Regions from separate parts of the Paraburkholderia caballeronis genome, predicted to be linked through region 1. Evidence: predicted binding sites of a transcription regulator. Region 1 holds the regulator's gene; the other holds the start of a gene.

What was found. Region 1 encodes FliA, which starts transcription of late flagellar genes. Its sites were predicted from a motif close to CTAAAGTTTNNNNNNNNNNNGCCGNTA; they were not measured.
Region 2: a site for FliA is predicted at 8,208-8,234, ahead of BLV92_RS06065 (DUF4088 family protein). Genes of this name have one in related genera too.

The regions. Positions count from the first base shown of each region.
Region 1 covers NZ_FNSR01000001.1:407,836-423,481, reverse strand. Annotated here, with positions in the region: gene flgF (flagellar basal-body rod protein FlgF) at 1-582, opposite strand, end outside; gene flgE (flagellar hook protein FlgE) at 609-1,817, opposite strand; gene BLV92_RS01795 (flagellar hook assembly protein FlgD) at 1,837-2,541, opposite strand; gene flgC (flagellar basal body rod protein FlgC) at 2,563-2,988, opposite strand; gene BLV92_RS01785 (flagellar basal body protein) at 3,087-3,590, opposite strand; gene flgA (flagellar basal body P-ring formation chaperone FlgA) at 3,807-5,162, shown strand; gene flgM (flagellar biosynthesis anti-sigma factor FlgM) at 5,263-5,595, shown strand; gene BLV92_RS01770 (flagella synthesis protein FlgN) at 5,639-6,088, shown strand; gene BLV92_RS01765 (RNA polymerase sigma factor FliA) at 6,228-6,959, opposite strand; partial or broken gene BLV92_RS01760 (MinD/ParA family ATP-binding protein) at 7,176-8,012, opposite strand; gene flhF (flagellar biosynthesis GTPase FlhF) at 8,005-9,897, opposite strand; gene flhA (flagellar biosynthesis protein FlhA) at 10,334-12,430, opposite strand; gene flhB (flagellar biosynthesis protein FlhB) at 12,427-13,653, opposite strand; gene BLV92_RS01740 (DUF3443 domain-containing protein) at 13,989-15,254, opposite strand; gene BLV92_RS01735 (DUF2844 domain-containing protein) at 15,272-15,646, opposite strand, start outside.
Region 2 covers NZ_FNSR01000001.1:1,352,491-1,368,136, reverse strand. Annotated here, with positions in the region: gene BLV92_RS06120 (2-hydroxyacid dehydrogenase) at 1-696, opposite strand, end outside; gene BLV92_RS06115 (sodium:proton antiporter) at 762-2,162, opposite strand; gene BLV92_RS06110 (LutC/YkgG family protein) at 2,248-2,910, opposite strand; gene pncB (nicotinate phosphoribosyltransferase) at 3,013-4,215, opposite strand; gene fdxA (ferredoxin FdxA) at 4,522-4,845, shown strand; tRNA gene BLV92_RS06095 (tRNA-Asn) at 4,934-5,009, shown strand; tRNA gene BLV92_RS06090 (tRNA-Asn) at 5,085-5,160, shown strand; gene BLV92_RS06085 (CreA family protein) at 5,358-5,852, shown strand; gene BLV92_RS06080 (AraC family transcriptional regulator) at 5,912-6,787, shown strand; gene BLV92_RS06075 (AzlC family ABC transporter permease) at 7,102-7,776, shown strand; gene BLV92_RS06070 (AzlD domain-containing protein) at 7,773-8,096, shown strand; gene BLV92_RS06065 (DUF4088 family protein) at 8,383-9,144, shown strand; gene BLV92_RS06060 (ATP-dependent helicase) at 9,220-11,298, opposite strand; gene BLV92_RS06055 (hypothetical protein) at 11,545-11,928, opposite strand; gene BLV92_RS06050 (RNA-binding S4 domain-containing protein) at 12,202-12,423, shown strand; gene BLV92_RS06045 (MATE family efflux transporter) at 12,563-13,960, shown strand; gene panS (ketopantoate/pantoate/pantothenate transporter PanS) at 14,230-15,198, shown strand; gene BLV92_RS06030 (DUF2917 domain-containing protein) at 15,582-15,646, opposite strand, start outside.

The sequences.
Region 1 (15,646 bases):
CGCGGGATTGCCGTCCGCGGTCCGGAACAGGCCGTCGTCGCCGCGCTGCATCGAACCCGCGGGCGGGTTCACGAGCTTCAGCTGGTCGATCATCGCGACCGTGTTCGGCGGGTTGCCCGGCGCGAGCGCCGACACCGTGCCGTCCGAGCCGATCGTCACTTCCGAGCCGGGCGGCACCGCGATCGGCCCCTGCCCGCCGAGCACCGGCAGGTTGTTCGCGGTCATCAGCTGACCGTTCTCGTCCACGTGCAGGTTGCCGCCGCGCGTGTACGCCTCGTTGCCGTCCGGCGTCTGCACCGCGAGCCAGCCCTGGCCCTGCACCGCGACGTCGAGCGGGTTGCCGGTGTGCGTGATCGCGCCCGGGGTCATGTCCGAACCCGGCGTCGCGGACAGCACGAACGTGCGGGTCGTGTCGTTGTTGACGGACGAGCCGTCGCCGAACGCCATCGGCACCGAGCGGAAGTTCGCGAGCTGCGCGCGAAAACCCGTGGTCGACACGTTCGCCAGATTGTTCGCGACGACGGTTTGCTGTTCGAGCGCCTGGCTCGCACCCGTCATCGCCGTATAGATCAGTCGGTCCATGATGTGCCCGGATCGCGAGTGCCGCGTTACAGGTTCAGCAGCGTCTGGTCGACGGTCTGCTGCGTCTTGATCGTCTGCGCGTTCGCCTGGTAGTTGCGCTGCGCGGTGATCAGGTCGACGAGCTGGTTCGTCAGGTTCACGTTCGACGCCTCGATCGCGCCGCCCGTCAGCGAGCCGTGGTTCGTGCTGCCCGGTGTCGACACCTGCGGCGCGCCCGACTCCGAGGTCTGCGCGTACTCGTTGCCGCCGAGGTCGTGCAGCCCGTTCGGGTTGTTGAAGGTCGCGAGCACGATCTGGCCGAGCGCCTGGGTCTGGCCGTTCGAATACTGGCCGGTCAGCGTGCCGTCCGCGCCGACCGTGAAGCCCGTCAGCTGGCCGGTCGCGTAGCCGTCCGGCTGCACGTTGTACGGGCCGTTGGCGGAGCCGTACTGGGTCGTGCCGGTCACGTTGATCGTGATCTGCTGGTTCGTCGCGGCGCCGTCGGTCGGGTCCACGGTGACCGTCATCTCGCCGTTCGTCGGCGACGTCAGGTTGCCGCCCTGGTCGAACTGCATCGAGCCGACCTGGGTCGCGTTGCCCGCGGTGCCCGCGTACACGTCCCAGTTGCCGGTCGAATTCATCACGTAGTAGACGTTGAGCGTCTGCTTGCCGCCGAGCGAGTCGTAGACCACGGCCGACGTCGAGTAGTTGTACGAGGTCGAATCGCTCTCGCTGAACGGCGTCGTGGCCGGCGGCGACTGCTGCGCGTTCAGGTTCACCGACGCGTCCACGTTCGCGGTCGGCTGCGGCGCGAGGTTCGTCGTCGGCACCTGCAGCGGCACGGTGGACGCCGTGTTGATGACGCCGCTCGCGTTCGCCGCGTAGCCCATCAGCTGCAGGCCCTGCGCGTTCACGATGTCGCCGTTCGGGTCGAGCTGGAACACGCCGTTGCGCGAATACGTGATCGAGCCGTTATCCGACATCTGGAAGAAGCCGCTGCCGTTGATCGCGACGTCGAGCGACTGGCCGGTCGTCGTGATCGTGCCCTGCGAGAAGTCCTGCTGCACTTCGGACAGCGACGCGCCGAGACCGATCTGCGTGTTGACCGACGATGCGAGCGTGTTCGCGTACACGTCCTGGAACTGCGCGGTGCTTTGCTTGAAGCCGACAGTGTTCGCGTTCGCGATGTTGTTGCCGATCACGTCGAGGTCGTTCGACGCCGCGGCGAGACCGCTCAAGCCTTGCTGATAGCCCATGGATTTCTCCGTTCCTGAATCAGAGGATGGCCGCGACGCTCGAAAGCGGGACCGTGTTGCCGTTCGAAAGGGCGAGGCCCGCCGAGCCGTCCGCCTGCTGGATCACGCTCTGCACCTGGCTCGCGGCGAGCGTCGTCGCCGACGAGGTCTTGCCGTTGATGGTCTGCGTCGCGGAGATCGTGTACGTGCCGTCCGGCAGCACGTTGCCCTGCGCGTCCTTCGGCGTCCACGTGAGCGGCACGTTGCCCGCCGACTGCGGGCCGAGGTCGACCGTGTTGACGACCTTGCCGGCGCTGTTCGTGATCGTCACCGTGACGTCCGACACGTCGGCCGGCAGCGACACGCCGATCGCGGTCGCGGCGCCGTCGGACACGCTGACGCTCGACGACGGCGCGAGCACGGTCGAGCCGATCAGCAGCGCGGCCTGTGCGTTCTGGCCGGCGGACAGCTGCGTCGACAGCGACGACAGCGAGTCGTTCAGCGACTGGATGCCGGACACCGTGTTGATCTGCGCGAGCTGCGAGGTCATCTGCGAGCTGTCCATCGGATCGGTCGGATCCTGGTTCTGAAGCTGCGCGACGAGCAGTTGCAGGAACGTCTGCTGAAGATCGGCGCCGCTCGTGCCGCTCGCGGACGACGACGACGAATTCGTGCCGTTCATCGTGTCGAGCAACTGCTGCGACACGGTGGCGGAATTGCCGCCGATGCTGGTGTTGGTGGTCAACGCTTTCTCCTTTTATCCGTATCAGGTGCCGATCGTCAGCGTCTTGAGCATCAGCTGCTTCGCCGTGTTCAGCGTCTCGACGTTGGCCTGGTACGAGCGCGATGCCGAGATCATGTTCACCATTTCCTGCACCGGATCGACGTTCGGCATCGTCACGTAGCCGTCGCCGTTCGCGGCCGGATTCTCCGGGTCGTAGACGGTCTTCATCGGCGTCGGGTCGTCGACCACGCCGGTCACCTTCACGCCGCCGACCTGCTGGCCGGACGCGGTATGCGCGCCGCCGAGCGGGTTCACCGCGAACACGACCTGCTTCGCGCGGTACGGCTGGCCGTCCGGCCCGGTCGTGCTGTCGGCGTTCGCCAGATTGGACGCCGTCACGTTCAGACGCTGCGACTCCGCGGACATCGCGGAGCCGGCAACGTTGAAGATGTTCATCAGGGATGGCATGGCTCGTTCACCTCAGTGGACGTTTTGCGTTGGTCTCTACGTTGCGTGTGGTTTGCTGCTTTGCTGCTGTGTCGCTATGCGCGCATTCGCTGCCGCGCTCAGCTGCCCGACGTGATCGCGGACAGCATCGTCTTGATCTGCTGCGACAGCACGGTCATCCCGCTCTCGAAGTGCAGCGAGTTGTCCGCGAACTGCACGCGCTCGGTGTCGAGATCGACCGTGTTGCCGTCGAGCGCCGGCTGCACCGGCACGCGGTACATCAGCGGACTCGTGTAGTTGTCGGACGGGCCGCCCGTCGGCTCCAGCCGCGTGTTGCCCGCCATGTGTCCGGCTTCGGTCGCCGCGAGCGTCATCCCGCTCGACACGCTGACCGGCTGCGCCATCGCGAGCGGCCGGCCGTTGCCCGCCGCCATGCCGGACGGCCCGCTCGCGCCGACGCGCTTCAGCGCGCCCGCGAGCGATGCGTTGAAATCGACGTCGCGCGCCTGGTAACCCGGCGTGTCCGCGTTCGCGATGTTCGACGACAGCAGCGTCTGGCGCGTCGAGCGCACGTCGAGCGCTTCGCGGCCGAAGGCAAATTCCGCGTCGAGTTTGTCCAGCATCGGGATCTCTCCGTTACGCCGTTACGGCGACAATGAGGGCGGCGACGGCGCGCGGACGAGACTCGCGCACCTTTTCGCATGGAGAGGAATGTTAGGGGCGCAGTGCAACAACCAATCGGACGAATAGCCGGGTAAGCCCCCCTCTATTCGACATTAGGGCGAGGGGGCCGCCGCCTAGAATGCGATGCGTACCAGTGCATTCGATGGAGAACGACGATGTCGCAGCCAGTCCGATCCCGCGCCCCCGCCGAGCGCGGCGCGCGGGTCCCGTCCGGCCCCCGCCGGATGACGGCGCGCGCATCGTCCGGCCGAACGCTCGCGGGTGCCGTGCTCAGTGGCATGCTCGGCTGCGCATTGGGCTGCGTGGGCTGGGCGCTCGCCGCGAACGCGCAGGCGCAGCAGCAGGAAGGCGGGCCGGTCTACATCGCCGGCCCCGGCGACCGCTCCGGCGCGGACGCGGCGGCGATGAACGCGATGCTTCAGGCGAACGCGAACGCGCGCGCCGCCGCGAACGCGCCGCTGCCGACGCCTGCCGCGATCGCCGCGCCGTCGCGCCCGGCCACGCCGCCCGGCACGATCACGATTCCCGGACCGGGCGAGCGCGCGGCGGCCGACGCGGGCGCCGATACGTCCGCGCCGCAGATCGTCACGATCCCCGGTCCCGGCCAGCGCGCGGTGCCGCCGGCGGCGAACGGGCCTGCCGTCCCGATGGCCGCGCAACGCGCGCCGGCCGCGCTGCAACGCGTAAGCGTCGCGCCGGCCGCGAACCGCGTCGTGCCGGTCACCGTCGACGCGCAGCAACCCGCCCGGCTGCCGGCGGTCGCCGTCGCCATGCCGAGGACTGCGCTGAATGCCGCAAGCGCGCCGGCCATGGCGAACGCAAACGCCGCCAATGCCGCAGGCACCATGAACAACTCGCCGGCCGCGGCCGCGCAACCGGCGCCGCCGGGCCAGCAGGACGGCGAATCGGTCCGCGCGGCCGCGCTCGCGTTCCTGCAACAGCAGTCGGCCGGCCTGCCAGGCCGCGTCAGCATCACCGTCGCACAGGTGTTTCCGCGCGGCCTCGCCGCGTGCACGTCGCTGGAGCCGTTCCTGCCGCCGGGCGCGCGGATGTGGGGCCGCACGACGGTCGGCATCCGCTGCGTCGGCGAGCGGCCGTGGACGCTGTACGTGCAGGCGCGCGTCGCGGTCCAGGTGACCTACTACACCGCGGCGCGCCCGATCGCGCCCGGCGACTCGCTCGCCGCCACCGACCTGCTGCCGCGCGAGGGCGACCTCGCGAGCCTGCCGCAGACCGTGATCACCGATCCGTCGCAGGCGCTCGGCGCGGTGTCGCTCGCGCGCATCGCGGCCGGCCTGCCGCTGCGCACCGACATGCTGCGCAGCGCGTCGTCGGTCGTGATCGGGCAGACCGTGAAGCTCGTCGCCGTCGGCCCGAGTTTCACGATTTCGACCGAGGGCAGCGTGCTGAACAACGCGGCGCCGGGCCAGCAGGTGCAGGTGCGGACAAGCGGGGGCCAGATCGTCACCGGCGTCGTGAAGGACGCGGCGACGGTGGAAGTGCAGATATGAGCGCCAGCACACGTAACAGGGTGTAACGCCGGGGCTTCAGTGCTAAAGTTCGGGCCGGTCGATGCCGTTATCTCGTTCAAATCGATCAGGAAAGCCCATCGTGAAAATTGATTCGAGTCAGTCCCGTGCGCGGTCGGCACAAGACGGCGTAGCGCGCACCCAGCAAGGCGGTTCCGCCGGCCAGGCCGGCAGTGCGTCGACCGGCGGCGCGAGCGCCACGGCATCCGGCGGCGGCGACGCGAGCGTCAGCCTGTCGTCGCTGTCGTCGCAACTTCGTTCGCTCGCGGCGTCCGGCGCCGCGGACATCGACACGGCCCACGTCGAGTCGATCAAGGACGCGATCCGCAACGGCACGTTGCAGATCGACACCGGCAAGATCGCTGACGGCGTGCTGGAAACGGCGCGCAGCCTGCTTCAACCGTCGGACAACTGAACCGACGACCCATTGACACATTGACCGCTGACCCGGGTTCGCCATGAAAGACGCCCTGCTCGCCACGCTGATCGACGAACACGCCACCGTCGAGGCATTCGCCTCGCTGCTCGCCTACGAAGAAAAGGCGCTGGCGTCGAACGACGCGCTCGCGTCGCTGCCGTCGATCGTCGAGCAGAAGACCGAACTGACGCAGCGGCTCGCGCAACTGGAAAAGGTGCGCGACGCGCAATTGACCGGTCTCGGCCTGCCGCGCGGCCGCAAGGGCATCGAAATGGCGTGCGCGGGCGACGCGCGGCTGTCGGGCCAGTGGGCGCTGCTGAAGGGCTCGACCGACCGCGCGCGCCGCGCGAACCTGCTGGTCGGCATGATGGTCAACACGCGGATGGAGCACAACCGCCGCGCGCTCGCGATCCTGCGCAGCGAGAGCCGCGGCGGCGGCAACTCGATGCTGTACGGTCCGGACGGGCGTCTGCCGGCATTCGGCGCGTAACGCTTGTAACGCTTAAAACCCCCGCCTTCGTCGGGCAGCCCGGATAACCGGCGCTGCCCGGCGCAAAGAAAAAGGCCGGATTCTCACGAATCCGGCCTTTTTCATTCATGCGCGCCGCGCCTGTGTGCCGCCGCCTGCCTCAGTTTGCCGTCTCGGCCCACGCCATCTCGCGCAGCCGCGTGCGCAGCCGCGCGACCGCCTGGCTGTGCAACTGGCACACGCGCGATTCGCTGACTTCCATCACCGCGCCGATCTCCCGCAGGTTCATCCCGCGCTCGTAGTACAGCGACATCAGCAGCTTCTCGCGCTCCGGCAGCCGCTCGATCGCCTCGACCAGCGCGCCGCGCAGGCTGTCGTCGAGCAGCGCGGACAGCGGGTCCGAGTGATCGACGCAGTAGCGGTCGAGAAACGGCTCGTCGTCCGCCGAGCGGTCGAAGTCCTCGTAGTAGATCAACTGGCTGCCGTGCAGGTCCTGCAACATGGACTGGTATTCGTCGAGCGGCATCTTCAGGTGATCGGCGATCTCCGTCTCGGTGGCCGAACGGCCGAGCCGCTGCTCGACCTGATGCACCGCCGTCTCCACTTCGCGCGACGTGCGCCGCAGGCTGCGCGGCAGCCAGTCGTTGCTGCGCAGCTCGTCGAGCATCGCGCCGCGGATGCGCTGGCTCGCGTAGGTCTCGAACTGCGCGCCCTGGTCTTCCTTGTAGCGGCTCGCCGCGTCCAGCAGGCCGATCATGCCGGCCTGGATCAGGTCGTCGAGGTCAACGCTCGCCGGCATCTTGGCGACGAGCTGAAGCCCGAGCCGCCGCACCAGCGGTGCATATCTGGCCAGCACATCGGCCTGCGAAATCTTTCCCTGAGCGTTGTACATCGTGCTCTCCTGCTTACTGGTCCGGAGCCGTTGCGCTGCCGGCGCTCACGCGTGATGCGTGGGACGCCGCGGCGCGGTCGGCCCGGTCTGCCAGCTCGCGTAGGCCGGCGCGGCCTCCGTGACCCTGGCATCGGTGGAAACTTCCGGAACGTCGGGCAGGCCTTCGACGCGCGCGCCGCCGAGCCCGTCGGCGGACGACAGCGGACCCGTGCGTTCCGCGAACGCGGCGGACGCCTCGGCGATCGACGCGGACGAGCGCGCGGCCAGCGCCGGGCGCATCGGCCAGTGCGGCAATTCGGACGCGAGGCGCCGGTAGTCGCGCGCGGCGGCCGTGGACGGGAACGCGTCGACGATGCAGCGCGCCAGCTCGACCGCGCGCGGCATGTGCGGGTCGGCGGCGATGCAGCCGGCGCTGTCGAGCGACACGGACAGATAACGGCTCGCGACGCCGACGAGGTTGTCCAGCACCACCTGCGCGTCGGCCTGGCTCTGCACGTGGTTCGCGACGACGTGGAACTGGCCGATCGCGTGCGCGAAATGCAGGCGCTTGATGCACGCGTAGGTGACGGTGATCTCCTGCGCGGTGATCCGCGTGACGATCAGCACGTCGTGCGCATGCAGCGCGAGCGGTGACAGCGCGCCGTCTTCGTCGAGCTGCGCGTCGATCAGCACGATGTCGGCGGGGCCGTTCAGCACCCTGCCGAGCTGTTCGGCGGAGTAGCGGGCGGCATTGCCGCGCGGCGCGGCGAGCACGCCGAAGCCCGGCGCGTGACGGGTCACCGCGTCGTCGAACGACAGCTCGTCGCGCATCAGCGCGTCGAAGCCGTCCGCCGCGCGCACGGCGCCGAGCGTCGCGGCGACCGACTGGCCGCCCGCGGTTTCGTCGATCACCAGCACGTTCTTGCCGAGACCGGTCAACGCCGCCGCGAGGTTCACGACGGTCGTCGTGGCCCCCTGCGCGCCGGGTCCGCCGGTCACCGCGATCACGCGCGGACCTTCGTATGCAAGCAGCCGGCGCAGCCCCTCTGCCTGATCGGTGACGAACTTATCCAAACCGGACCTCGTGAGCCTGCGCGTTCGAGCGCGCGGACAGCGCCGACAGCAGCGCCGGGATGTCGTCCTCGTGCGGGACGAACGGCGAGTTGTCGCGCGGCACGCAGAACGCGCTGCGGATCAGGAAGCGCCGCGTCGCGACGTACAGGTTCTCCGGCACCTTCTGGCCGGTCGAGACGTAATAGACCGGCAGCTTGTAGCGCAGCACGGTGTCGAGCGCGCCGCCGAGATTGGTCGCCTCGTCCAGCTTGGTCAGCACGCAGCCGCTGAGCGGCGCCTTGTCCGGCGAGCTTTCGTAGGCCTGCACGACTTCGTTCAGCGTGTCGCCGTGGCTCGTCGCGGACAGCAGCAGCAGGCGCTGCACCGGGCGGCCCGCGCTGCACAGCATCGCGATCTGGTCGGCGACCGCGCGGTCGCGCTGGCTCATGCCGATCGTGTCGACCAGCACGATGTGCTTGTTCTTCAGTTCGTTCAGCGCGAGTTGCAGGTCCGCGCCGTCGCGCACCGCGTGCACCGACACGCCGAGAATCCGGCCGAAGATGCGCAACTGCTCGTGGCCGCCGATCCGGTAGCTGTCGGTCGTCAGGAGCGCGACGCGGCTCGCGCCGAAGCGCATCACGCAGCGCGCGGCGAGCTTCGCGGTGGTGGTCGTCTTGCCGACCCCGGTCGGCCCCATCAGCGCGAACACGCCGCCGCGCTCCATCAGCGCTTCCTCGTTTTCGAGGACCGGCAGGTTCGATTCGAGCACCGACTGGATCCACTCCATGCCGGCCTCGGCGGTTTCGCATTCGGGCAGCCGGTCGATCACCATCTTCACGAGCTGCGCGGAGAAACCGGCCGCGAACAACTGCTTCGTCAGCGCGCCGTGGATCGGGCTGCGGCGCTGCCGCTCGCCCCACAGCAGGCCGGCGAACTGCTCTTCCATCATCCCGCGCATCGCCGCGAGTTCGTTCATCACCGTTTCGTTGACGACCTGCTCGATGCGCGCGCGCACCGCCTCGCCGACGCTCGCGGCCGCCGACTGGGTGGACTGCGCGGGCTGCGCGCCCGGGTTCACATTCGCGCCCGGCTCGTCGCCTTCGAGGCTCTGCCCGAGCCGCTGCGCCGCGCGGCGCGCGGCCAGTTGCGCGGCTTCGCGCGCCCAGTCCGGCGCGGCGCCGTCGGCCGGCTCGTCGCGCGGGTCGGCGGTCGAGCCGAGGCCCTTCGCCATCGCATCGGACGGCGTGATGCCCGCGCGCGTCGCTTCCTTGCCCGCGATGCGGCGCGCGTGATCGAGCAGCCACGGATTCGATTCGGCCATCGTCAGCGGCGGAACCGGCGTGTCGGTGAACGGCTTCATCGCGGCGGCGGCGAGCGCGTCGGCCGGGTCTTGCTGCGGCTGCTGCGAAAGCGCGGCCGTCGGGGCCGCCGGCGCGCGCCGTGCGGCCGGGTTGTTTTGCGCGGCGTCGTCCTGCAGGCGCAGCGCCGGACGCGGGATCGGCGCGGCGTCGCGCGCGAGCGAGATCTGCGCGTCCGCGAACGTGTCGGCATCCAGCCCGGCCGATGCGGGCGAACCGTCCGCGCCGACTTCCGGGCTTGCGCCGAACACCGACGAGAACACATCGGGCATTCCGCTCGCATACGGATTCGGCACGGGAGCCGGCGTCGAGCCGACGGCCGGCGCGACCGTGCGCGGCGTCTTCGGAGCCGGGGCCGCGCCATTCGCCGCCGCCGCGCCGTCGGTCTTCGCGATCGCCGCGAGGTCGCTGTCCGCGAGCGCGACGATCTCGACGCTGCCGTCGTCGAGCGTACGGTTCGACAGCACCACGGCGTCCGCGCCCAGTGCCTCGCGCACGAGGCGCAGCGCTTCGCGGCTGGTGGCGCCGATGAATTTGCGAATGTTCAAGCTGACCTCCGGTGAGGTAGGCGACGTATCCGCCGCCGGTCGTTTGCTGCGAGGCGGGGCCGCGCGCGCCGGATGCGCGCGTCGGGCCTTTGCCGATGTTGAGATTATTTCGAAGGAGCGCGCGTCATGATCGAGGGATCAACGCGGGGAAATGCGGGCAATTCGGGGAATTCGCGCGGACCGTCCGGAGGCGGGGGGACGGGCGGGCGGCGAAACGAAGCGCGGACGAAGCCGGCAACGGCACGGCGGCGACGCGGCTGACCCACGGGCAGGGGCCATGGAGCACCCGCCGCGCGGGCCGCCGCAAGCGGAACATCGCGTAGCGACGCCGCCGCATGGATTCCATGCAAACCATGCGCCGGCCGGCAAGGCGCCAGCCGATGCACGCGAGCCGGGATAGGCGGCGATAGCGAACCGGCGGCGCACCCCGCCCGCGTCAGGTCCCGACCACGTTCACGACCTTCACCGTGCGCGTATCGGGCACTTCCGCATACGACAGCACCTTCAGCTGCGGCAGGCTGCGCCGCAGGAACCGCGACAGCATCGCGCGCAGCGAGTGCTGCACGAGCAGCACCGGCGCGAGGCCGATGTTCTGCTGCCTCGTCATCGCCTTCTCGGTCTGCGTGAGCAGCGTGTGCGCGAGGCCCGGTTCGAGGCCCGGGTTCGGGCCGGACGTCAGCGTCTGCGTGAGCACCCGCTCCAGGTTCGCGTCGAGGCCCATCACCTGCATCTCGCCGTTGCCGGGGAACCACTGCTGCGTGATCGCGCGGCCGAGCGCGAGCCGCACCACCGCGGTCAGGTCGTACGGATCGGTGAGCTTCGGCGCGTTTTCGGCGAGCGCCTCCATGATCGTGCGCATGTCGCGGATCGGCACGCCCTCTTCGAGCAGGTTCTGCAGCACCTTCTGCAGCACCGTGACCGACAGCGCCTTCGGCACCAGGTCGTCCACCAGCGACGGCGTGTCCTTCTGCACCCGCTCGATCAGCGCCTGCACCTCGCGGCGGCCGAGCAGCTCGGACGCGTGCATCACGACGAGGTGGTTCAGGTGGGTCGCGACGACGGTGCTCGAATCGACGACCGTGTAGCCGTACACCTGCGCCTGCTCGCGCAGGTTCGTGTCGATCCAGATCGCCGGCAGGCCGAACGCCGGGTCCTGGGTCGGGGTGCCCGGCAGCGCGGCGCTCACCTGGCCCGGGTTGATCGCGAGCCACTGGCCCGGATACGCCTCGCCGGTGCCCACCTCGACGCCCTTCAGCGCGATCCGGTAGGCGTTCGGGCGCAGCTCCAGGTTGTCGCGGATGTGGATCACCGGCGGCAGGAAGCCGATTTCCTGCGCGAACTTCTTGCGGATGCTCTTGATCCGCTTCAGCAGCTCGCCGTCCGAGTTGCGGTCCACGAGCGGGATCAGCCGGTAGCCGACTTCGAGGCCGAGCGTGTCGATCAGCGCGACGTCGTCCCACGTCGCCTCGGTGCTTTCCGTCGGCGACGAAGCGGCCGGCGCGACGTCGACGAGCGTCGCGTCGGTCTTCTTCTGCTCCGCGGACTTCTTCGTCACGCGGCCCAGCTGGATCAAACCGCCGCCGAGCAGCAAGAACGCGAAGTGCGGCATCCCCGGAATCAGGCCCATCATCACGAGGATCGTGCCGGTGATCATCAGCACGCGCGGGTTCGTGAACAGCTGGCTCGTCAGCTGCGTGCCGATGTCCTCGTTGGTCGCGACGCGCGACACGATCACGCCGGCCGCGGTCGAGATCACGAGCGACGGGATCTGCGCGACGAGGCCGTCGCCGATCGTCAGCAGCGTATAGGTCTTGCCCGCGTCGGCGAAGTCCATCCCGTGCTGCACGACGCCGACGATCAGCCCGCCGACGATGTTGATCACCATGATCAGCAGGCCCGCGATCGCGTCGCCGCGCACGAACTTGCTCGCGCCGTCCATCGAGCCGTAGAACTCGGCTTCCTGCGCGATCTCCAGCCGGCGCTTGCGCGCCTGGTCCTCGTTGATCATGCCGGCGTTCAGGTCGGCGTCGATCGCCATCTGCTTGCCGGGCATCGCATCGAGCGTGAAGCGCGCGCCCACTTCCGCGATCCGGCCCGCGCCCTTCGTGATCACCATGAAGTTGATGACCATCAGGATCACGAACACGACGATGCCGACCGCGAAGTTGCCGCCGACGAGGAAGTGCCCGAACGACTCGATCACGCGGCCCGCCGCCGCCGGGCCGGTGTGGCCTTCGAGCAGCACGACCCGGGTGGACGCGACGTTCAGCGACAGCCGCAGCAGCGTCGAGAACAGCAGCACGCTCGGGAACGCGGCAAAGTCGAGCGGCTTCATCGTGTACATGCTGACGAGCAGCACCATCACCGACAGCGCGATGTTGAACGTGAACAGCAGATCCAGCAGGAACGGCGGCAACGGCAGGATCATCATGCCGAGGATCATGCAGATCAGGATCGGGCCGGCGAGCGCGCGCAGATTCGTGCCTTGCAGCACGTCGGCGCGGCGCGCGAGGAACCCGGTGCGGGCGTTCATGCAGATTCTCCTTCAGCGCCGCGGCGCGGCCTGCGTTTGCCGTCGGCGCCCAGCGCATCGGCGGCTTCCTCGTCGGCCTCTTCGTCGGGCACGGCGCCCTGGTCCAGCTCGGACGGCACGTCGAGCGACGTCGGCGCCATCGGCACCGCGCCGCCTTCCGCGCGGAAGCGTTTCAGTTGATAGACCCACGCGAGCACTTCCGCGACCGCGCCGTACAGCGCGCCCGGAATCTCGCGCTCCAGCTCGACGTTGTGATAAAGCGCGCGCGCGAGCGGCGGCGCTTCGAGGAGCGGAATGTTGTGCTCGGTCGCGATCTCGCGGATGCGCGCGGCGACGAGGTTCACGCCCTTCGCGATCACCTTCGGCGCGCGCATCTCGCCGTCCGTGTATTGCAGCGCGACCGCGAAGTGCGTCGGGTTCGTCACGACGACGTCCGCCTTCGGCACCTGGGTCATCATCCGGCGGCGCGCCATCGCGCGCTGCTGCGCGCGCAGGCGGCCCTTCACCAGCGGATCGCCTTCGTTTTCGCGCGCCTCGCGCTTCACTTCTTCCTTCGTCATCCGCAGCTTGCGGTGGTACGACCAGACCTGGTACGGCACGTCGAGCGCGGCGATGACGAACAGGCCCGCGACCGTCATCCCGCAGCAGACCGCGACGAGATGCAGCGCGTCCGCGAACGCGCGGTGCGCGGGCTGCATCGCGAGGCTCAGGATCTCGTCGCGCCGCTGCCAGATCGCGAGCGTGCCGATCACGCCGACGACGAGCGTCTTCGCGAACGATATGCCGAGCTGCACCAGCCCGTTCACCGAAAAGACCCGGCCGAGGCCGGCGATCGGATCGAGCCGGCTGAAATTCGCTTCGAGCGATTTGGTGGAAAAAAGCCAGCCGCCGAGCGCGAGCGGCGAGAGAATCGCGGCCACGCCGGTCAGCGCGAGCAGCGGCGCGAGCGCATACAGCCCCTCGCGCGCGGCGACGCCCGCGCCGGCGAGCATCTTCGTGGTGTCGAACGCGGTCGAGTGGTCGAACGTGAACGCGCCGTGCAGCATCGTGCGCAGGTGGTCGCCGATCATCCCGGACATCATCCACGCCCCGAAAAAGCCGGCCGACAGCAGCGCGAACGTCGACAACTCCCGCGAGCGCGCAACCTGCCCCTCCTCCCGCGCCTTTTCGATGCGCTTGGGAGTGGCTGGTTCGGTTTTTTCGAGGTCGCTATCCTCTGCCACAACGGCTCCGGTCGATGGCGGCGCGCCGCCCTTTTTCAGTGACAGCGATTATTGCCGCGCCGCGCAACGGCCGATCGGCGGATAAGGGCGGAGAAACCGGGGTAGTTCGGCGGATAGCGGGGCGTGGGGGCAAAGCGTGTCGGCCGGTCGCGGCGATGGAGGATCGCCGCGACCGGCGGGCGGAAACAGCGGGGAGAACGGGCGGCAGCGGTCCGGCCGTTGCCGGAGGCGCGGGCGGCGCGCGGCGTCATGGCTCATGCACCGGTCGTGAACGCGGGGCTCCGAAGCGGCGGCGCAGCCGAACCGCGTCCGGCCGCCGCTTCACCCGCCGCGCTTCAGAACGCGACGAACGGCGCCGGCCCGCCCGACGCGCGCTGATCGAACCCGTAGGCCACGGTCCGCCCGTAGAAGAACGGCAGACCGAGATCGAGCGCGCCCAGCCCGAGCGTGCCGGCGAGGTTGTCGAGCGCGAAATTCCCGCTATGGATCAGCGTCGCCGCATTCCCGACGTTGAAGCTCACGCTGGCGGACGTCGCGCCGTCGATGCCGGTCAGCGTCGCGCCGAGCGTCTGCGGCGACGACGGACAGTAGAAGCCCTGGAGCCCGCTGTTGCCGCCGCACAGCGGCAGCGCGCCGTCGTCGAAGTACAGCCCGTTCGACCCGGAGTCGAGGAACGTCACGAGCCGCGCGCCGTTGAAATTCGCGACGAAGTCGCCGGCGCCGTCGGTCGCGAATCGCTGCGTCGCGGTCAGCGTGTTGTTCGTCTGCGTGCCGATGCCGAACCACAGCGTGCCGGTTGCCGACGGCGCGCCGCCCGCGTCGATCGCCGGCAGTTGCAGGATCACGCCGTTGTTGTCGGTCGTGAACCGCGCGGCCGGATTTGCGGCCTGCTGCGCGAGCGGCACGGTCGTGTCGCCGCAGTTCGCGCCGTTCGGGCATGCGTAATAAAGCTGCATCGACGTGCTCTGCGCGCATTGCGCGCAGTCGGTCGGCGCGACGCCGATGCCGAGGATCCCGTTCACGCCGAGGTCGCTCTGCGTGTTCTCCGCGGGGCCGGCGCCCTGGCAGTCGGTCGGCACGGTCGACGCGGGCAGGTCGCCGATCACCTGGATCGGGACTGCGCCCGCGGTTTTGCCGCCGATCGTCACGTCGGCGCTCCGGATCGAGCCCCACGTGTAGCCGTCCGCGAACTGCTCGCACTCGGCGAGCGTGCCGCTGACGTCGCCGTGGCCGGCCGGCAGCGCGCCGGCGACCGCCGGCATCGCGGACGCGAGCAGGCGCAGCCCGGACGACTCCGTGTCGACCTGCACGTTGCCGACGATCTGGCAGGTGCTGGTGCCCGGCACGCAGACGGTCACGCTGACCGCCGGGATGTTCGGCACGCCCTGCACGCCGCGCGTGACCGTCACCGTGACGGCGTTCGGGGCGGTCGGCTGCTGCGTGGACGGCCCCCCGTCCCCGTTGGGGCTGTTGGCGTTGCCGGTCGAGCCGCTGTCGCTGCCGCCTCCGCCGCCGCACGCGCCGAGCACGGCGGCCGCGACGACGAACGCCGCGCGCCGCAGCCAGCGCGCGAACGTCGGATTCGTTCGATGGGTTTGCATCCGTTGTCCCCTGTCCATCATCGGATGTCGGACGCAGCGACGCCGGCAGGCAGCGCCTGCGGCAGCCACGCCACGCCGGCGAACGCGCCCATGTGGCCGCCCGAGCGCACGACCAGCGCATCCTGCTGGACGATCCCCTTGCCGCGCGCGATCCCCGCGCGGCGGTTCGCCTGCACGGTGGACACGTATTGCGGGAAGTAGTCGCCGAGCAGCACCGACAGGTTCGGCAGCCGCGGGCCGCTCCACGCGACGCCGAACACGGTGCCGTTCAGCGCCAGATACTCGCGCACGACGGTGCCGCTCGCGAGCGTGGTCTGCCGGACGGTGTAGGGCGCGGCGGCGGAAGACGAGGACGACGGAGCGCCGGCGGCCGGCTGGACCGCCTCGCTCGC
Region 2 (15,646 bases), 940 kb from region 1:
GTTCGTCAGCGTCGCGGTCGGTTTCATCAGCGCGAGTTCGGCCGCGCCGATCGTGTGGTGGTTTTCCGCGGTGTACGGCAGCACCAGCACCACGTGGTCCGCGCGCCGCAGCAGGTCCTCCTTCGACAGATACTGTGCGTTCAGTTCGGCCTCGATCGCCGGCGCGACGCGCGACCGGTTGTGATAGACAACCTGCATGTTGAAGCCGCGCGCGCGGCGCGCGAGCGCCTGGCCGATGCGTCCCATGCCGATCACGCCGAGCGTCGAGCCGTGCACGTCCGCGCCGAGGAAGCTGTCGAACGACCACTTCTCCCAGCGGCCCGCGCGCAGCCATTGCCCGGATTCGGCGATGCGCCGCGCGGCGGCCATCATCAGCGCCCAGCCGAAGTCGGCGGTGGTTTCGTTCAGCACGTCCGGCGTGTTGGTGCCGAGCACGTTTGCCGCGTTGAACGCGGCCATGTCGAAGTTGTTGTAGCCGACCGCCATGTTCGACACCACGCGCAGACGCGGCGCGGCCGCGAGCGTCGCCGCGCCGATCGGGTCGCCGGCCGTCAGCGCGCCGTCCTTGTCCGCGAGCCGGCGCGCGAGTTCGTCGGCGGGCAGCGCGTCGCCGTTGTTCCAGTCCACGTCGAAATGCTGCTTCAGACGCTCGATCACGTCCGGGAAGATCGGGCGCGCCACCAGAATCTTTTGCATCGTTACTCTCCAGAGCGGTTGCGAACGCGGGCCGCGCGTTCGCGAATGAATGTGCCGGGCGCGGCTTATACGAAGAACAGCCAGCTCGCGACGACGAACACCGGAATCAGCAGCGCGCCCGACCAGCCAAGATAGCCGAAGAAACCCGGCATGCGAACCCCGCGCGACTCCGCGATCGCCTTCACCATGAAGTTCGGCGCATTGCCGATGTAGGTGTTCGCGCCCATCAGCACCGCGCCCGCCGAAATCGCCGCGAGCGTTTTCGCGCCGTCGGTCATCAGCGTTTGCGCGTCGCCGCCCGCGAGGTTGAAAAAGACGAGGTACGTCGGCGCGTTGTCGAGGAACGACGACAGCAGGCCCGTCGCCCAGAAGTACATCGCATCGTTCGGCCGGCCCGGCGCGTCGTTCACCAGCTGCACGAGGCCCGCGAACGCGCCGGCCTCGCCCGCGCGCAGCATCACGATGACCGGCGTGATCGTCGTGAAGATGCCGGCGAACAGCTTCGCGACCTCGACGATCGGCGCCCACGAGAAGTCGTTGCCCTTGCGCGCGGAACGCGGCGTGAACACGAGCGAGATCACCGCAAGCGCGACGAGCCCCGCGTCGCGCACCGCGTTCTGCAACGCGACGTGCGCGCCGAACACCGGAAATTCGATGCCCGGTTTCCACAGCCCGCTCATCAGCACGAGGCCGATCACGCCGGCGAGCAGCACGACGTTCAGCTTGCCCGACACGCCGAGCTGCCCGCTGTCCGGCGTCGGATCGAGGAACGGACGACGCGCTTCGTTCGCACGCCGATAATAATGCGCGTCGAGCGCGTAGAACATCGCGAGCAGCACGCCGCAGACGAACAGCATCGGCAGCGCGAGATGCTGCGCGGTCCAGAAGAAACCGACGCCGTTCAGGAAGCCGAGGAACAACGGCGGATCGCCGAGCGGCGTCAGCAGGCCGCCCGCATTCGCGACGAGGAAGATGAAAAACACGACGACGTGCACGTTGTGGCGGCGGTTGTCGTTCGCGCGCAGCAGCGGCCGGATCAGCAGCATCGACGCGCCGGTCGTGCCCATCACGCTCGCGAGCAGCGTGCCGAGCGCGAGGATCGCGGTGTTCGTGCGCGGCGAGCCGTGCAGGTTGCCGTACACGTGGATGCCGCCTGCGACCGTATAGAGCGTGCCGAGCAGCACGATGAACGGCACGTATTCGTCGACGAGCGCGTGCACGAACATCGCGAACGCGACGCCCAGGCCGTGCAGTTCCGCGAACGGCAGCAGGAATGCGAGCGCCCAGCCGGCGGAAACCGCGCCGAAATGCCGATGCCAGAACGCCGGCGCAAGCATCGGAAAAAATGCGATCGACAGCAGCATGCCGGCGAACGGCAATCCCCACCACGCGGATAACGCGGCGCCGTCGAACGCCCCTGCCGACGCGAGCGAAGGCCACAACGCAAAGACGACGGCAAGCGGCAAGCCGAAGCGTGCGATGCCGGCGCTCTTCGCCGGCCGTCCGGAAACAACGAAGGAAACGCGGCGGCGAACCGGGTTCAGACGAGGCTCACGCGCCATGCACGACGATCGCATGCACGCGATACGGACCGTGCGCGCCGAGGATGATGGTCTGTTCGATGTCGCCGGTGCGCGATGGCCCGGACACGAAATTGATCGCGCGGGGCAACTCGCCGCGTTCGGCGCGAATCAACGCGAACGCGTCCTCGTGGCCGGCGACGATGCGCGACGCAGGCACGATCGCGATGTGCGTCTCGGGCAGCAGGCCCGCGGACGCCCACGTGTCGGGGCCGGACAGCAGCGCGAGCGAACCGGTCTCGGCGGTCGCGCAAAAACAACCGGTAATGCCGACGAGGTCGTCGTTCTCGGGCTTGCGGAATTCGACTGCGAGGTTTTCCGCGGACCAGTCGAGCGACGCGAGCGTCTGCCACGCGATCGCGCGCAGCGGCAGGCCATGCGACGCGAGATAACGCTGCACCGCGGCCGGCGCCGCCGCGAGGCCTTCGACCTGATCGACGGTCGTCGACATCTTCTGCGCCTGCTCGACGAAACGCGCGACGAGGTCGTCGGGCAACGTGGGACGCGGCCCCTGCGGATGACGCGCGAGATACTCCGCCACGGCTTCCCGCTCGTGCGCGGCGGGCGTCGCATCGCGGCCCTGCGCGGCGCGGATGCGCGCGAGTATGCTGCGGCGGGCGGCCGTCGTGTCCATGGCGATCCTCGTGTCGTATCGGTTGCGGGTCGAAGAAGAAAAGCAGGTCGCGCCGATTATACCGGCGCGCCTTTCGCGGTCCGCGGGTGGGGCGTGCCGCCGCTACTTGCCGGCGAACTCCTCTTCCACCGGCTGCTCGATGCCGAACACCTGGCGCAGATACGCGAGATACGCCCTGTCGTCGCACATGTTCTTGCCCGGCGAGTCGGACAGCTTCGCGACCGGCTGGCCGTTGCAGCGGACCATCTTGATGACGATCTGCAACGGCTGGTAGCCGAGGTCGTTCGTGAGGTTCGTGCCGACGCCGAACGCGAGTTTGCAGCGGCCGCGAAAACGCTCGTACAGGCGCAGCACCTTCGGGATGTCGAGCGCGTCCGAGAAGATCATCGTCTTCGTGCGCGGGTCGCAGCGGTTCTCCTCGTAGTGCTTCAAGAGACGCTCGCCCCAGTCGAACGGATCGCCGGAATCGTGGCGCGCGCCGTCGAACAGCTTGCAGAAGTACATGTCGAAGTCGCGCAGGAACGCCTGCATTCCGTACACGTCGGACAGCGCGATGCCGAGGTCGCCGCGATATTCCTTCGCCCACATCTCGAAGCCGTAGATCTGCGAGTCGCGCAGCCTGGGTCCCAGCGCCTGACACGCCTGCAGATACTCGTGCGCCATCGTGCCGAGCGGCGTCAGACCGTGCTTCATCGCGTAATAGACGTTGCTCGTGCCGGCGAACTGCTCGCCGAGATCGTCCTTCAGCGTGAGGATCACCTCTTCGTGCCAGCGCTTCGAGAAGCGCCGGCGCGTGCCGTAGTCGGCGATCTTGCAGTCCGCGAACTCGGGTTTCGCGCCGAGCAGCTCGATCTTCGTGCGCAGCCGCTCGCGGCCTTCCGCGTAGTGCGGATGCTGCTGGGTGTTGCGGAAGTACACCTCGTTGACGATCGCGAGCACCGGGATCTCGAACAGGATCGTGTGCAGCCACGGCCCGACGATCTCGATGTCGATCTCGCCGTTGCCCTTCGGCGACGGCGTGACGGAGATGTACTTTTCGTTGAGCTGGAAGAGCGCGAGGAAGTCGATGAAGTCGCTCTTCATGAAGCGCAGCAGGCGCAGGTAGTCGAGTTCGTCTTCGGTGAAACGCAGCTTGCACAGCTTGCGGATCTCGTCGCGGATCTCGTCCACGTACGGCACGAGATCGACGTTCGGCGTGCGGCAGCGGAACCGGTACTCGACGCTGGCGGCGGGGAAATGATGCAGTACCACCTGCATCATCGTGAATTTGTACAGATCGGTATCGAGCAGCGAAGTAATGATCATGATGAGCCAGCCGGACTGCGGACGGACAGCGCGCGCATCGTTCCCGTCGATGGACCGCGTGCGCGTCGGGTGCGCCCATGTTACCCGAATGCGTGCGCGCCCACCGCGCTACGCACCCGACCCCGCAAGCGGCAGGGACAAGCACGCCGCCGATAAACCAGGCCCATAAACTAATCACGAAACGATCTAAGCGCGCCCGCGGGCCGCTCGATGGGAGTTTTCGCGTTACGTTACAATACCGGTTTCGGCGGATCGCCAACCCACGATAATCGCCATCCCACGATACCGCATGCAGGAGTTGCCTGAATGACTCACGTTGTGACCGAAAGCTGCATCAAGTGCCGCTATACCGACTGTGTCGATGTGTGCCCGGTGGACTGCTTTCGCGAAGGTCCCAACTTCCTCGCGATCGATCCGGACGAATGCATCGACTGCGCCGTGTGCGTCGCCGAATGTCCGGTGAACGCGATTTATGCCGAAGAGGACGTGCCGGGCGACCAGCAGCAGTTCATCGAACTGAACGCCGACCTCGCGAAGAACTGGCCCAGCATCACGAAGACGAAGTCGCCGCTGCCCGAGGCCGACGAGTTCAAGGACGTGAAGGACAAGCTGTCGCTGCTCGAACGCTGAGCGCCGGCCCGTCCCGCGAACGGCAGTGCGCGAGCTATTGACAGACTGCCGCGCACCTCATAGAATCTCGCTTCTCTGCTTTTGTTGATCCCCGATAGCTCAGTCGGTAGAGCGCCGGACTGTTAATCCGTAGGTCCCTGGTTCGAGCCCAGGTCGGGGAGCCAAAATACTGGCAACGATATGCAAAAGCCCGTTAACCACAACGGGCTTTTTTATGTAGTGAAAGGTTGTACTGCTGTTCCCCGATAGCTCAGTCGGTAGAGCGCCGGACTGTTAATCCGTAGGTCCCTGGTTCGAGCCCAGGTCGGGGAGCCAAGATATCGAAGGGATTGCGCATAGGCGCAATCCCTTTTTTCTTTGCGTCATTCCTTTTGTGCCATGGCCTGCGCGTCGTTCTTTTTGACGCGCGTTTCGCGAGCCGCGTCACGGCTTCGCCCGATACCTCCTCGCCTGTCCGCGGCAAAGCAGCCGCGCTGCCGGATAATGGCGCTTCGTCATTTACGGGAATCCGCATGAACACCGTCCGCCGCCTTTCGCCGTCCCGCGCATGCGCGTCCGCATTCGCCGCGTGCCTGGTTCCGTTCGCCGCCGCGCACGCGGAGGAAATCGGCAGCGTCAACACGAACTTCCGCTTCACCGGCTCCGATCGCGTGGTCGTCGAGGCATACGACGATCCGCAGGTCCAGGGCGTCACCTGCTATGTGTCGCGCGCGCGGACGGGCGGCGTCAAGGGCACGCTCGGGCTCGCGGAAGACCCGACCGAGGCGTCGATCGCGTGCCGGCAGGTCGGCGACATCCGCTTCTCCGGCCCGCTGAAGCAGCAGTCGGACGTGTTCACCGAACGCATGTCGTTCGTCTTCAAGACGCTGCACGTGGTGCGCGTCGTCGATGCGAAGCGCAACGCGCTCGTCTATCTGACGTACAGCGACCGGATCGCAAGCGGCAGCGCGAAGAACAGCGTGACCGCCGTGGCGATGCCGTCCGGCACGACGATTCCGCTCAAGTAAGCCCCCCCGTTGTGGCCGCGCGAGCGCGCTACACTGACGCCCTGCACCGCGCTCCGATCATGACCGCCACCCGATTCCGCGATTCCGCCCGCTACTGGCGCACGCCGTTGCTGCCCGGCGCGGACCTGCTCACCGCCGAGTATCACGACCACGCGTTCACGCCGCACTGGCACGACGCGTACACGATTCCGGTGATCGAGGACGGCGCGGAGAGCTTTCGTTATCTCGGCAGCGAATACGTCGCGGAGGCCGGCAGCGTGCCGGTCATCAACCCCGGCGAATTGCACACCGGGTCGCGCGCGGTCGACGAAGGCTGGCGTTATCGCGTGATGTACGCGCCGATCGAGTTCATGCACGGCCTCGCGGCGGATGTCGCCGGCCGCGCGCAACCGCTGCCGTGGTTCGGCGCGGACGTGATCCGCGACCTCGATCTCGCGCACCGGCTGTCGCGCGCGCATCGGCTGCTGGAAGCGGATGCGGATCAGCGCGGCGGTTTTCGCGGGATCGCGGCCGACGAAGCCGGCATGGATTCGCTGGCCGTCGAAGGGGCGCTGCTCGATGCGTTGTCGACCCTGCTGGTCCGTTACGCGCGCACGCGCCCCGAACCGCTGCGGCCGATTGCGAACGATCCGCGCGTCGAGACGATGAAAGAGCGGCTCGCGACCGACATGACCGCGCCGATGCGCGTCGCCGATCTCGCGGATGCGGTCGGACTGTCGCCGTTCCACGCGACGCGGCTGTTCACGCAGGCGACCGGCCTGCCGCCGCACGCATGGCGCACGCAGGTCCGGCTGCAACGCGCGCTCGGACCGCTGCGCGCGGGGGCATTGGTCGCGGACGTCGCGGCCGCGACCGGTTTCACGGATCAGAGCCATTTCACGCGGCACTTCAGGCGGGTGTTCGGCGTGCCGCCGGGGCGCTGGCAGTCGTCGTGATGCGCGGGAAGCGTTGCAGTGTCGGGCGTTGATATGGCCCGGCAACGCGTTCGCCGTTCGCCGTTCGCCGTTCGCCGTTCGCCGTTCGCCGCAGCGTAAGTCCGCGATCACCGCCTTCGGCCATCGCGTCACAACCGCATGCCGGCCGCCACGCCAACCTGCCCCCTCCCGTCAGGCACCCGCCCACCCGCAAGAACGTACAAGCCACCCGCCGCGCAACCCGCTAAGCTGCGATCCCGCATCAGGAGGACAGCTTGACCCCGCATCCCGCCCGTTTCCAGGAATTCGTCGCCGGCGCCCGCGACACGATCCCGATGATGGTCGGCGCCGCCCCGTTCGGCGTGATCTTCGGCACGCTCGTCGCGTCCGGCCCGCTGTCGCCGTGGCACGGCCAGATGATGTCGCTCGCCGTGTTCGCCGGCTCCGCGCAATTCATCGCGCTCGGGCTGATCGCATCGAATGCGAGCTTCGCGGTCGTCTGGGCGACGACGCTGATCGTGAACCTGCGCCACGTGCTGTACAGCGCGACGCTCGCGCCGTACGTGTCGCACCTGCCGCTGCGCTGGCGGCTCGTGCTCGGCGGGCTGCTCACCGACGAGGTGTTCGCGGTCGCGTGGGCGCATTTCCGCCGCCGTCCGCCCGGCGACGACGTCTCGCCATATCACTTCCTCGGCTCCGGCGTCGCGATGTACGTGAACTGGCAGCTCTGGACCGTCGTCGGCCTGCTGTTCGGCGCGGCGTTCCCGGGGCTCCAGTCGCTCGGCCTCGACTTCGCGATGGTCGCGACGTTCATCGCGATCGTCGTGCCGCAGCTCGTCGCGCTGCGCTACCTCGCGGCGGCCGTGACCGCCGGCGCGCTCGCGTTCTTCTGGCAGGACTGGCCGTACAAACTGGGGCTGCTCGGCGCGGTGCTCGCGGGCGTCGCGGTCGGCGTCGCGCTGTCGTTGCCGCGCGGCGCGCGCGTTCCGGCGACGGAGGCACGCCGATGAACTACGTGTTGCTGATCGCCGGGATGGCTGCGATCACGTGGCTGATCCGCACCGCGGTATTCGTACTCGGCGAGCGGCTCGTATTTCCGCCGCTCGTGCGCACCGCGCTCGGTTTCGTGCCGGTCACCGTGCTGACCGCGATCATCGTGCCGATGGCGGTGTCGCCGCACGGTCACGGCGCGGAACTGAGCTGGCGCAACCCGCAACTCGTCGGCGCGCTCGCGGCGATCGCCGTCAGCGCGATCACGAAGCGGCCGCTGCTGACGATCGCGGTCGGGCTGGCGGTGTTCTTCGTCTGGCAGGGCGTCGTGCTGCGGTAGGGCGAGAGCGAGGGCGAGGCCGGGACGGCCGGCGAATTCCACCGCCACCTCGTCACCGCTGCCCAAAAAACATGCCGCCGGAACACCCGAGCAACGCCCCTAACCCCAACGCTCAAGTTTCGCTCCCCCCCGCCGTTAAACCCGTTGAGGCCCGTTCGGCCGCGCCGTCCGTCGCTCGTCGACGGCCGCGCGGTCATGCGGCGCCTGCCGCATCGCCCGGCGTCGCCCGCCGGGCTCGCCGCAGTCTGCAAGCCAGCCGGCGGCAACGACCACACGGGGCAACAACATGGGGAACATCACCCTCAAACTGACGGACGAAACGATCTCGTCGCTGCGCAAGGACTTCGACGCGTTCCTGCGCGTGTCGCTGAAGCTCGATCCGCACTTCGCGACGCCTTCGTTCGAGGACTTCCTGCGCGCGAAGCTGCTCGACAACATGGTGCCGCTCACCGAGAACGCGGTGCAGCGCATGTTGCAGGGCGGCCAGTACGCGTGGGCGAAGCGCACGCTCGACAAGGAATTCCCCGATGTGGTCGCCATCCTGATGCGTCAGGCCGCGCAGTTCGGATTCGGTTTCGCGTCGCGCCCCGAGTGGACGCCGGACGAACTCGCGAAGCAGTGCCGCGACTGGGCAACCGCGATCGTCAACGAGGCGCAGGCCGACGAATCGCTGATCGATCCGCTCGCGTCGCAGATCAAGTCGGCCGCGCAAGACATCCAGGCGCTCGAAGAGCAGATGCAGACGCCCGCGTGGCGGCTGTCGGAGTCGCTGCGCCAGCGGATCTACGAGGCGAAGCTCGCGTGCGAATCGAGCACCGGCAGCGTCGCGCGCGAACGGCTCGGCGAGCTGCGCGGGCTGCTGCGGCTCGCGATCACGCACGGCGCGTTCCAGAAGCAGGAAGCGCAACAGATCATGGAGTACATGCGCCTCCTGAAGCCGGAAATCTTCGTCGAGGAGCCGGACGACATGTTCACGCGGCTCGCGTCGTGGCTGCGCAACTTCTTCTCGCCGCCGGCGCGCAACGTGCCGCAGCGCCAGTCGCGCTGACGCGGGGCCGGCGGCGGCGGCGCGCCGGCAGCGAAAAAACGAAAAAAGAACGTCCCGCAGCCGGCTCCCGCCGGCTCAATCCCACATCTTCCTGAGCTTCGCGCCGATCTCGATCTTCGCCTGCGCGGCCGCCGCGAGTCCCGCCGCGGTCGGCGCGGCGACGACCGGCGCGGGCGGCCACGCGCGCGACTCGAACAGCGGCAGGATCGGCGCCGGAATGAAGCGCGTGCGCGACGCCCACACGTGGCGGTCGCCAGACGCGGTCTGGTTGTACACGTAGAAACGCTGCGGCACGACGATGTGCAGCTCTTCCTTCGCACGCGTCATCGCGACGTACAGCAGACGCCGCTCCTCGTCGATCTCGTCGTCGCTGCCGGTGCCGAGATCCGACGGAATGCAGCCGTCGACGCCGTTCAGCACGAACACGTTGCGCCACTCCTGCCCCTTCGCCGAATGGATCGTCGACAGGATCAGGTAGTCCTCGTCGAGCAGCGGCACGCCGGATTCGTCGCTGGTCGCGTCCGGCGGATCGAGCGTCAGTTCGGTCAGGAACCGCTCGCGCGACGGATACGTGCACGCGATGCTCTCCATCTGCACGAGGTCCGCGTGGCGCGCGGCGGCGTCCTCGTGGTTGCGCTCCAGATGCGGCTCGTACCAGCGGCGCACCCGTTCGAATTCGCCGGGCCACGGCGTGCGGCGGCCGCAGACGGCGTCCATCAGCGCGACGAACGCGGGCCAGTCCTCGGCCGCGCGCGGCGGCGGCGCGAACGCGGCGAGCGCGTCGGCGGTCCGGTACGCGCCGCTGCACGCGGCGACCTGGTCGAGCAGGCGCGCCGCATTGGCGGGGCCGACGCCCGGCAGCAGTTGCGCGACCCGAAAACCCGCGACGCGGTCGAGCGGATTCTCGGCCCAGCGCAGCACCGCGAGCACGTCCTTCACGTGGACGGCGTCCAGAAACCGCAGCCCGCCGAACTTCACGTACGGGATGTTGCGCCGCGCCAGTTCGATTTCGAGCGCCGCGCTGTGGTGCGCGGCGCGAAACAGCACCGCCTGGTTCTTCAGCTTCATTCCGGCCTCGCGCGCTTCGAGCACCTGCTCGACGACGTAGCGCGCCTGCTGCGCCTCGTCCGCGACGGTCACGAGGCGCGGCCGCTGCGCGGACGCGCGGTCGCTCCACAGGTTCTTCGTGAAACGCTCGGTTGCCGCGTCGATCACCGCGTTCGACGCCGCGAGGATCGGCTGCGTCGAGCGGTAGTTGCGTTCCAGCGTGACCTGGCGCGCGGGCGGATCGAACTGCGCGGGAAAGTCGAGGATGTTGCGCACGGTCGCGCCGCGAAACGAGTAGATCGCCTGCGCGTCGTCGCCGACGACCGTCAGGCCGCGCCCGTCCGGCTTCAGCGCGAGCAGGATCGACGCCTGCAGCCGGTTCGTGTCCTGGTATTCGTCGACGAGCACGTGGTCGAAGCGGCCCGACAGATCGGCCGCGAGCGACGGCTCGGCCGCCATGTGCGACCAGTACAGCAGCAGGTCGTCGTAGTCGAGCACGTCCTGCTTCTGCTTCGCGTCCACGTAGGCGGCGAACAGCGCGCGCAGTTGCGGCTCCCATTCGGCGCACCACGAGAACGCGCGCGCGAGCACGTCCGCGAGCGGCTCGCCGGTGTTCACGACGCGCGAATAGATCGCGAGACACGTCGATTTCGACGGAAAGCGTTTTTCCTTCGCGGACAGCCCGAGTTCGTGCCGCACGAGGTTCATCAGGTCGGCCGAATCTTCGCGGTCGTTGATCGTGAAGCCGGGCGCGAGGCCGATCCGGTCCGCGTACTCGCGCAGCAGCCGCGCGCCGACGCCGTGGAACGTACCCGCCCATGTGAGGCCGTGCGCGAGCGCGGCCGCCGCGCGCGGCACGCCGGACGCGATCCGCGCGACGCGGCGCGTCATCTCCTGCGCGGCGCGGCGCGAAAACGTGAGCAGCAGGATCCGGTGCGGGTCGGCGCCGTTCAGCACCAGATGCGCAACGCGGTGCGCGAGCGTGCTGGTCTTGCCCGAGCCCGCGCCGGCGATCACCAGCAGCGGCCCCGGCAGCCCCGCCGCGCCGGCCGCGCGGTCGCTGCCGTGCTCGACCGCCGCGCGCTGCGCGTCGTTCAGCTTCGACAGCCACGCGGCGACGTCGCGCGCGACATCGGGATCGGTGCCGGCAGCAAGGCCGGCGGAGGGGGAATCGACTACGGAGGACACGGCGCAGGGCTACGGATCAGTGGGCGGCGACGCATACTGTATATCCATACAATCGGGGCCGCAAGCGGATCGGACGGGATCGGATCGGCGCCGATCGGGATTCGATCCGGCGCCATTTTCCGGCAGCTTCGCCGAAAACGGCCCCGGTCCGCGCCCGTCATGGCGTCACGGCTGCGGGTTGCCGCCCTGCGACTGCGCGGGCGTCCCCTGCATCTGCTCCTTCATCTCTTCGTTGGCGGCCTGCCGGTCGGCCTTGCGATTGGTTTTCGCGTCCTTCACGTGGTCCTTGTACTGCGACTTCGCGGCCTTCTTCGACTGGTGGTAATCGGCGCTCGCCTGCGCATCGGCATTGCGCTTCTGCACGAGCGGATCGGTCGGCGACGGCGCGGTCAGGTTCTGCGGCACGGGCGTCGCGCCTTGCAGGCCAACCCCGGGCGCCGCCTGCGGCGTGTCCACGCCTGCGGCGGCAGGCGCAGCGGTCTGCGCAAAAGCGGCGGCGGTAAACATCGACAACGCGGTGCCGGTCAGCAGCTTGCGGATCTGGATCATGGCGGAATCCTCTCTGAAGTTATGGTTCCGGACCGGCTGGAACGCATGCCGGCCCCCGGGCGAGCATTACCGAAAAGCAGCACGCTCTTTTCAGGGACACGCCGTTTTTGGGTGAAGTTCGTCGTTTCCCGGCACCGTTACAGAAGGTTTCATTTCCTGACAGATGGGGCGCGCGACGAAAGCCCACCGGGTGGACCCCGCATGCGCCAGGCAAGGCGGCCACGCGTGGCTTATGATGCGAACCCTTCCGATCCAGACCGTACGACGCCCGCCATGCCCAACCTCGATTTCACGCTGACCGGCGATTACGTCGAACTGCACAACCTGCTGAAGATCACCGGCCTCGCGGACAGCGGCGGGACCGCGAAGCAGATCGTCGCGTCCGGCGCGGTGAAGGTGGACGGCGAAGTGGAACTGCGCAAGACGTGCAAGGTGCGCGCAGGCCAGGTCGTGCTGTTCGGCGACACGCGGATCGCGGTGCACGAAGCATCGTGACGGCACGCCGGCCGCTTTCCCGCGGCCAATGCACCATTAGCGTGCCTCATGATCGACAACGGGGCATTCTGGCCATAAGCTGGCGGTTTCCTCCCTTTTCCTTTCGGGCGGCGCGGATTCCCGCGCCACCCGCATTTTGATGACCCGCTCCCCGACCGTCGCGCAGACCGCGACGCCGCCCACGCTGACCCGCCACGCGGCCGACACCGCGCGCCTCGCCGCGCCGCTCGCGATCGCGCAACTGTCGCAGATGGCGATGGGCGTGACCGACACCGTGCTGCTCGGCTCGCTCGGCCCGGACGCGCTCGCGGCCGGCGGCCTCGGCGCGAACCTGTTCTTCGTGGTCGTCACGCTGCTGCAGGGGATGCTCACGTCGGTCAGCATCAGCGTCGCGCACGCGCGCGGCGCGAGCAACGACAGCGACGTGCCGCGCATCTACTGGACCGGCTTCGTGCTGGCGCTGCTGCTGTCGGTGCCGGCGTTCGCGCTGCTGTCGTTCGCCGCGCCGCTGCTCGCCGCGTTCGGCGAGCCGCAGCCGCTCGCGCAGCACGTCGGCGAATACGCGGCGGTGCTGCGCTGGGGCGCGCCCGCGAGCCTCGTCGGCGTCGGGCTGATGCGCTCGTTTTTGCCGGCCATCGGCGCGGCGCGGCGGCTGCTCGGCGTGTCGATCGGCAGCGTGTTCGTGAACGCGTTCCTGAACTACGGGCTGATCCACGGCGCGTACGGGCTGCCGCGGCTCGGTTTCCTCGGCTCGGCGGCGGCGACCGCGATCACGATCTGGCTGACGACGCTCGTGCTGATGCTGCTGCTGCACCTGCGCCCGCGTTTTCGCCACTTCGTCGCCGCGCGCCGGCCGACGATGCCGCTGATGGGCGAACTGTTCGGCCTCGGCTGGCCGGTCGCGATCACGTATGGCGTCGAGGCGATGCTGTTCCTCGTGACCGGCCTGCTGGTGGGCTTGCTCGGCGAGTCGCAGCTCGCCGCGCACCAGATCGCGCTGAACGTCGCGTCGGTGTCGTTCATGGTGCCGCTGTCGATCGGCCAGGCGGCGAACGTGCGGGTCGGCTACTGGGCCGGCGCGGGGCAGCCGCTCGCCGCGCGCCACGCGGGGTTCGTCGCGCTCGCGCTCGGGGTCGGTTTCATGTCGTTGTCCGGACTCGTGATGATCGCCGCGCCGCACTGGATCGTCGGGCTGTACCTGCATCTGGACGACCCGGCGAACGCGCCGACCGTCGCGCTCGCGGCGACGCTGCTCAGCGTCGCCGCGCTCTTCCAGATCGTCGACGGCGTGCAGACGGTCGGCTCCGGCTGCCTGCGCGGACTGAAGGACACGCGCATCCCGATGGTCGCGGCGACGATCGGCTACTGGGGCATCGGCTTTCCGACCGGCTACGTGCTCGCATTCCGGTTCGGGCTCGGCGCGCCCGGGCTGTGGTGGGGACTCGCAGCCGGCCTCGCGAGCGTCGCGCTGCTGATGACGCTGCGCTTTCACCGGCTGAGCGGCCGCCGCCCGGACGGCGCGCGGGCGGCGCAATAGGGCTGCCGGCGCGCCGTCCGGCGGCCGCGCGTGGCCGGGCCGCCTCCCCCGCCGCCCTGTCACGCCGGTTACAATGACCCGCCACCGCGCGACGGGCCGCCCCCCCAAAAGGACACGAGGAGACATCCGGCGGACCGCGCGCCGCCCCCCGCCGCATCACCCGCGCCGGCGGCGTCCGTGGCCGGCCGCGACCCGCGCCGCGCACGCGCCCTGCGTGCAGCCCGACCCATCCGATAAAACGACGAACTCACTTCTCACGGACCTCGTTCATGCTCGCCCCGATCACCCGTCTGTTCCCGCTCTGGGCCGTACTCGTTTCGCTCGGCGCGTATTTTTCGCCGGGCTCCGTCGCCGGCATCGCGCCGCACGTGACGACGCTGCTGATGATCATCATGCTCGCGATGGGCGTCACGCTGTCGTTCGCGGACTTCCAGCGCGTGTTCACGCGGCCCGCCCCGGTGCTCGCCGGCATCGTGCTGCACTACCTCGTGATGCCGCTCGCCGCGTGGGCGATCGCGAAACTGCTGCGGATGCCGCCCGACCTGACCGCCGGCATGGTGCTGGTCGGCAGCGTCGCGAGCGGCACCGCGTCGAACGTGATGATCTATCTCGCGCGCGGCGACGTCGCGCTGTCGGTGACGATCAGCGCGCTGTCGACGCTCGTCGGCGTATTCGCGACCCCGCTCCTGACGCGGCTCTACGTGGACGCGTCGATCGTCGTCGACGTGCGCGGGATGCTGCTGAGCATCCTGCAGATCGTCGCGCTGCCGATCGCGATCGGCCTCGTCGTGAACCGCGTCGCGGGCGGGCTCGTGCGCCGCGTCGAGCCGCTGCTGCCGCTCGTGTCGATGGTGTCGATCCTCGCGATCATCGCGGCGGTGGTCGGCGGCACGCACCAGAGCATCGCGACGGTCGGGCCGCTGGTCGCGCTCGGCGTCGTGCTGCACAACGGGATCGGGCTGCTCGGCGGATACTGGGGCGGACGCCTGCTCGGCTTCGACGAATCGGTGTGCCGCACGCTCGCGATCGAGGTCGGGATGCAAAACTCGGGGCTCGCGGCGACGCTCGGCAAGCTGTACTTCTCGCCGCTCGCCGCACTGCCGGGCGCGCTGTTTTCGGTGTGGCACAACCTGTCGGGGTCGCTGCTCGCCGGGTTCTGGGCCGGCAGGCCGGCGCGCGGCAGCGGGCGCGACGCGGACGAGGCCCGCGCGGCGGGGGTCGCGACACGGCGGGGGTGAGTCCGATTTTCGGGGCGGGCGGCCGACGGCGCTTGCTTGCGGCCGTGTTGAGCAGCGTGGTCCCGTAACGCTCCGCTCCGGATTCTCGCCCGCAAACCCAGCAGGCGCACTTGCCGGTTCGCCGGTTCGCCGGTTCGCCGGTTCGCCGGTTCGCCGGTTCGCCGGTTCGCCGGTTCGCCGGTTCGCCGGTTCGCCGGTTCGCCGGTTCGCCGGTTCGCCGGTTCGCCGGTTCGCCGGTTCGCCGGTTCGCCGGTTCGCCGGTTCGCCGGTTCGCCGGTTCGCCGGTTCGCCGGTTCGCCGCTAGAGTCTCCCTGATTTCGGCGATCCGGCAAGCCTTCTGCCCTTTCCAGAGACTCTCCTTTCGCCAGCCTGGCGCGTCCCGGTCACACGCGATTGGTGGCCGCCTGCCGCACCGTTCCCGCCGTCCGTCGCGACAACGCCCGTCGCA